2 linked regions of the Planctomyces sp. SH-PL62 genome follow. The protein of the gene in region 2 interacts with the protein of the main gene of each other region in a pairwise test. Links are inferred from orthologs where the notes say so. Each region holds a gene or a part of one and is shown on either strand. Other genes may lie near its edges.

Region 1 (3,109 bases), 2.7 Mb from region 2 along the record:
CGCCGGGCATCTCGTACTGGTGCCGGGCCAGGGATTCGGCGGCGTCGTCGAGCGTGTTGACGGGCGAGCGGGGCTGGTTCGCGAACGGCTTGCCGGTCAGCTTCTCGATCGCCAGGGCGGCCGCCGTCTTGACCGGGATCGGCGAGTCGGCCCAGGCGGCGGGGAAGGTCAGGAACGGCACCGCGCGGGAGTCGGCGAGGTCGCCCAGGATCCCCGCGACGTCGGCCGCCAGGAGGGGGTCGGGGCTGTCCAGGGCGGCGATCCAGGCCGGGACCGACGAGGTGTCGAGCCGGCCGGCGTTGTGGATGAGCCGCCCGCGCTCGGGGGCCGTCGGGCCGTACTTCTTGATCTCGGCCACGATCGCGGGGACGGCGAACGGCCCCGACTCGCGGAGCCTCGCCACGGCGTAATCCTGCTCTTCCTTCGAGGCCAGGAGGGCGGGGATGTAGCCGCGGATCCGCTCGGGGTCGGCGGTCATGCGGCGGGCGGCGGCGTTCAGCTTGTCGGTCAGGGGCTTGGCGAAAGGCTTGGTGGCCGGGTCGTCGTCGAGGCGGAGGAACGAGCCGGGGCCGTACTTGTCGCGGAGCTTCAGCAGGGTCGCGTCGTCGACCTCGGCCTGGGAGAAGGTCTCCAGGTAGGGGACCGCCTGGCGGCCCTGGCCGGTCCGCGAGAGATAGTCGATCGCGCCCCAGAGCTCCTCGGGCGTCTTGGGCTGCTGGGCGAACAGCTCGGGGCCCGGGATCTGGGCGTGTGCCAGCGGGAGGGCCGGACCGGCCGTCGACCAGCCGAGGGCGACGAGCGCCCCGGCCGCCAGCGCCCGCGATCGCGACGACGCGCGGGGCCTCCGCGACGGTCCCGTTTCCTCGGATCGGCCGATCGAGCGAACGATGTCTTGACGCATGACTGTGATCCGATGAGTTGATGTCCGGGACGCCCCGCCCCGCCCTGCTCCGCCTGGCCTTACTCCTCGGCTCCCCGCCTCCCGCCCTCGCTCCTTCGCGTCCTCGTCCGATCCCCGCGCGGCCTCGCGACCGCCGAGGGGCCCCCCGGCGGTCGTCCGCTCCGGTCTTCGTTTCAGACTTCAAGCTCCTGGGCCACCAGGTCGTCGAGCGTCTCGCGGCGGCGGACCAGCTTGGCCTGGTCGCCGTCGACGAGGACCTCGGCGGCGCGGGGGCGGGTGTTGTAGTTGGAGGCCATGACCATGCCGTAGGCGCCGGCCGAGAACGTCGCCAGGAGGTCGCCGCGGTCGAGGGGCGGCAGCGACCGGTCCTTGGCGAAGAAGTCGCCGCTCTCGCAGATCGGGCCGACGACGTCCCGGGGCTCGGCTCCGGGGATCTCGGCCTCGTAGTCGGTCGGGGGCGCGGGGAACCCTTCGGGCACCACGACCGGCCAGATCCGGTGGAACGACTCGTAAAGCGCCGGCCGGATCAGGTCGTTCATGGCGGCGTCCTGGATCAGGAACCGCTTGTCGCCCGACTGCTTGGTATATAACACACGGCTGACCAGCACGCCGGCGTTGCCGGCGATCACCCGCCCCGGCTCGATCGCCAGGCGGCACTTCGCGGCCTTGATCCCCGGCAGGATGGCCGCGGCGAACTCGCGGATCGGCCGGGCTTCCGACCCCTTGTAGGCGATCCCGTAGCCCCCCCCCATGTTGTACCAGGCGATCGGGTGGCCCATCGCCCGCAGCCTCTCGATCAGCTCCACCCCCTTACCGACCGCCTTCGCGTAGGGGTCGACCGAGGTGATCTGAGAGCCGATGTGCATGTGCATGCCGATCATCGACAGGCTCGGGATATCCTTTACGGTCCCCGCGATCCGCATCGCCCGATCGATATCCAAACCGAACTTGGATTCCTTCTGCCCCGTCGACGTGTACCGATGGGTCTTCGGGTCCACGTCCGGGTTCACCCGCAGCGCGATCGGCGCGACCCGCCCCATCGACGCCGCCACCCGGGCGATCGACTCCAGCTCGGCCTCGCTCTCGACGTTGAACATCAGCACGCCGGCCTCGATCGCCTGGGCGATCTCCGGGTCGCTCTTGCCCACCCCCGCGAACACCGTCTTGCCGGGGTCGCCCCCCGCCTTGACCACCCGGAACAGCTCGCCGCCGGAGACCACGTCGAACCCGCTGCCGTGCCCGTTCAGGAGCTTCAGCACGCCGAGGTTCGAGTTCGCCTTCACCGAGTAGCAGACCAGCGGGTCGACCTCGGCGTAGGCCTCCTGCAACGACTTGAGCGCGTCGACGATCGCCCCCGCGCTATAAATGTACAGCGGCGTCCCGTACTCCTCCGCCAGCCTGGCGACCGGGACGGCTTCGCAATAGAGCTGATTTTCGCAGTACTGGAAGGCTTCCATGGGGCTTCGATCTTCAATAAGGGTGGGGAAGGTCGGGCGAGGACCGCCCGGTTCGTCGTCTGACTTGGGATCGCTCGACGTCGGCCTTCCTCGCCTTCTCCCCTTGTTGAAGGAGAAGGGGCGACCGACCTGCGGCCTACAGTTCCAGCTTCGTCTTCCACCGACCGAGCTGCGTCGCCACCTGGTCCGGGGCGGTCGAGCCGTAGGACTTGAACGCTCGGATCGCCGCCTCGACGCCCAGTAGGCCGCGGGCGTCGGGGCCGAGCTTGGGGGAGGCTTCGGCGAGGTCGGCGTCGGAAAGGTCGGCCAGGCGTTTCAGGCCCTGGCGCTCGCAGAGGCCGACGAGGCGGCCGATGACCTCGTGGGCGGTGCGCTGGGGGACGCCCTGGAGGATCAGGTGCTCCATCAGGGTCGTCGCGTCCAGGTAGCCTTCGTCGAGCCGTTCGCCGATCCGTTCGGGGCGGAGGTTCGCCCCCGAGACCACCACGGCGGCCAGCTCGACGCAGGCCTCGACGGTGTCGAAGGCGTCGAACAGGGGGAGCTTGTCTTCCTGGAGGTCGCGGTTGTAGGCCAGCGGCAGGCCCTTGATGAGGACCAGCAAGGTCGTCAGCGAGCCGACGACGCGGGCCGAGCGGCCCCGGATCAGCTCCAGGACGTCCGGGTTCTTCTTCTGTGGCATGATGCTGGAGCCGGTGCAGATCGCGTCCGGCAGCGCCAGGAAGCCGAACTCCTGGGTGCTCCAGAGGATCCA
Region 2 (3,016 bases):
GAAGCCGGAAGCCGCGAGAGGCCGGGGCCGGGGGCTCAGCCTCCGAGCCTTCGCCGACGCCCGCCGGAAGCACCTCCTGGGCCTCCCCGCCGTCCGGGACGCGAAAGCACCCTGAACGCAATCCGGCGCAAGCATAAACTCACCCCTGGCGGGAGAAGCCGGGGGAGAGACGGGCGAGGCGCGTGCGGTCGAAAAGTGAGATCATGGCCTTGGGGAGTCAAACCGCCGCAACGGCGGCGGAGGGGTTGTGATGCCGGCCTGGATCCTGGAATCGCTTTCCAACAATGAGACGTTGCCGGGGACGGTGATGGCCTGGCGGATCGCCTCGGCCTTGCTGCTCGGCGGCGTGGTCGCCGGCGTCTACCGCTGGGCGAGGCGCGGGTTGGGGCCGCCGCAGGCGACGTTCCTGACGACCCTCGTGCTCCTCTCGGTGACGATCGCGATGGCCACCCAGGTCATCGGCGACAGCGTGGCCCGGGCCTTCAGCCTGGTCGGCGCGCTGTCGGTGGCCCGCTTCCGCACGGTCGTGAAGGACACGCAGGACACGGCGTTCGTCATCCTGGCCGTCGTGGTCGGGATGGCGGCGGGGGCGAACGACCTGCTGGTCGCCCTGGTGGGCCTGGGGGTGGTGGGGATCGCCTCGCCGGTCCTCTGGCCCCGCCGCCGCGACCCGGCCTGGACGGGCGCGGAGGTGGACCTGAAGCTCCGCCTCGCCGCCGCTCAGGACGTCCGCGAGGCGATCGAGCGGATCCTCGCCGACGTCTCCACCCGCGCGACCCTGGTCTCGATCGAGACCGCCCGTCAGGGCGCCTCGATCGACCTGGCCTATCGCGTCCGACTTCGCCGCGACCGCTCGCCCGTCCAGACGGCGGCCGAGCTGAACCAGACGCCTGGCGTGGAGGCCGTCGAGCTCCGCCGCGCGGACCGCTCGTTCGACTGACGGCCGACGAGGCTTCGTCCCATGACCGACGCGCCCCCCGAAGATCCCACCGGCCCCGGCCCCGGCCCGTCGGTCCTGCTGATCGACGACGACCTGGAGCTGTGCGACCTCCTGCGCGAGTTCTTCGCCCAGGAGGGCATTCGGCTGGCCGCGGCCCACGACGGCCGCCGAGGGCTGGGGGCGGCGCTCGACGCCGATCGCGACCTGATCCTCCTCGACGTGATGCTCCCCGGCCTGGACGGCTTCGAGGTGCTGCGGCTGCTGCGTCGGCGGAGCCAGGTCCCGGTCATCATGCTCACGGCCCGCTCGGCGAAGGCCGACCGGCTCGCGGGCCTGGGCGCCGGGGCCGACGACTACGTCCCCAAGCCGTTCGACCCCGACGAGTTGCTCGCCCGCGTCCGCGCCGTGCTCCGTCGCGCGGGCCGCGCGGCGCGTCCCGTCGCCCCGCTGGAGGCCGAGGGGATCCGACTCATCCCGACGGCCCGCGAGGTGTTCGCGGGGGGCGAACTCGTGGCCACGACCACGTTCGAGTACGAGATCCTCGAATACCTCGTCTACGCCGCCGGCCGGATCGTCACCCGGGACGAGCTGACTGCGGCGCTCTATCAACGACGATCCTCCCCGTTCGACCGCGCCATCGACGTCCACGTCAGCCGCCTCCGCAAGAAGCTCGGCCCGCTGGGGTCGGCCGTGCGGACGGTCCGGGGCGTGGGCTACCTGTTCCGGTCCGGGCCGGACGACGAGGCCCCGCGATGAGGTCGATCTACGCCAAGATCCTGGCCTGGGCGGCGGCCACCGTCGCGCTGTCGTCGATCGGCTTCGTCGCCACGTTCTGGTACCTCTCCGAGTCGCGGTCGCAGGAGCGCCGCTTCTTCACCGGCATCCTCACCCTCCAGCGCGACGCGGCCGAACGCGCCTGGCGCGAACGCGGGGCCGAGGGGCTGCGGGCCTTCCTCCGCGAGACGGCCGCGTCGTTCGAGGGGGACCATTACCTGCTGGACCGCGACGGCCGCGACCTGCTCGACGGCGTCGATCGTTCCTCGCTCCCGGCGCGGGCGAGCGCCCCCGGCCTGCTCCCGCCGCCCCCGGCCCCCCGTGCTCGTCAGCCCGCCCACGGCCGAGGGGCTCCGGTTCGTGGCCCTCCCCCGGATGCGGGGGGTCCCCTGGGCCCAGACGCTCCCCTACTACCTCTGGATCCTGCTGCTGATCCTGGCCCTGATCTACGCGCTGGCCGTCCATCTGGTGCGCCCGCTGAGACGGTTGCAGCGGGCGGTGGACGAGTTCGGCCGGGGCGGATTGGCGACCCGGATCGGCTCGACGCGGCGGGACGAGATCGGCGAGCTGTCCCGCGCGTTCGACGTGATGGCCCACCGGATCGCGTCGCTGATGGCGGCCGAGCGGCGGCTGATCCAGGACGTCTCGCACGAGCTGCGGTCGCCGCTGACCCGCCTCGGCCTGGCCGTCCGGCTCGGCCGCGGCGGCGACCGCGAGGCCGCGATGGGCCGCATCAAGAAGGAGGTGGATCGGCTCTCGGCCCTGGTCGACGAGCTGCTCCGGCTCAATTCGGCCGAGGAGGACCCCCACGCCCTCCATCGCGACGAGGTCCGGCTCGACGCCCTCCTGGCGGAGCTGGTCGAAGCCTGCGCCGTGGAGGCCGACGCGAAGGGCTGTCGGCTGGACCTGCGGGCCGACGCGCCGGTCGTCGCGTCGGGCGATCGCGAGCTGCTCCGTCGCGCCGTCGAGAACGTCCTGCGCAACGCCGTCCGCCACGCGCCCGAGGGATCGGCGGTCGAGGTCGCGCTGCAAGCCGACGGCGGCTTCGCCGCGATCACCGTCCGCGACCACGGCTCGGGGGTCCCCGAGGAGGCCTTGGCCGACATCTTCAAGCCGTTCTTCCGGATCGAGCACGACCGCAGCCGGGCCAGCGGCGGGGTCGGCCTGGGCCTGGCCATCGCCCGCCGCGCCGTGGAGGTCCACGGCGGCTCGATCGCCGCCGACGACGCCCGCCCCGGCCTGGTCGTCACGATCCGGATCCGCCTCGCCGAGCCCGCCGCCGCGACCCAGGCGTGAGCCCTT

Evidence for each region. The genes of interacting proteins can lie anywhere in the genome.
Region 1: the proteins of VT85_RS10945 (region 2) and lysA interact in binary tests that used the Escherichia coli proteins (3 or more experiments, as listed by UniProt). The link is inferred for Planctomyces sp. SH-PL62 from one-to-one orthologs.

The regions. Positions count from the first base shown.
Region 1 is NZ_CP011273.1:103,059-106,167, forward strand. Bases 217-3,082 are described here. They hold lysA (diaminopimelate decarboxylase), read right to left. Parts: upstream 2,359-3,082; coding sequence 1,075-2,358; downstream 217-1,074. Other genes in these bases: VT85_RS00400 (hypothetical protein), read right to left, coding at 217-901; argH (argininosuccinate lyase), read right to left, coding at 2,495-3,082. In the rest of the region: more of VT85_RS00400, read right to left, coding at 1-216; more of argH, read right to left, coding at 3,083-3,109. UniProt on the Escherichia coli protein: Specifically catalyzes the decarboxylation of meso-diaminopimelate (meso-DAP) to L-lysine. Is not active against the DD- or LL-isomers of diaminopimelate.
Region 2 is NZ_CP011273.1:2,832,947-2,835,962, forward strand. The notes cover bases 56-2,828. They hold VT85_RS10945 (response regulator transcription factor), read left to right. Parts: upstream 56-961; coding sequence 962-1,696; downstream 1,697-2,828. Other genes in these bases: VT85_RS10935 (CotH kinase family protein), read left to right, coding at 56-115; VT85_RS10940 (DUF4956 domain-containing protein), read left to right, coding at 251-940; VT85_RS10950 (sensor histidine kinase), read left to right, coding at 2,036-2,828. In the rest of the region: more of VT85_RS10935, read left to right, coding at 1-55; more of VT85_RS10950, read left to right, coding at 2,829-3,010. UniProt on the Escherichia coli protein: Response regulator member of the two-component regulatory system CpxA/CpxR which responds to envelope stress response by activating expression of downstream genes including cpxP, degP, dsbA and ppiA.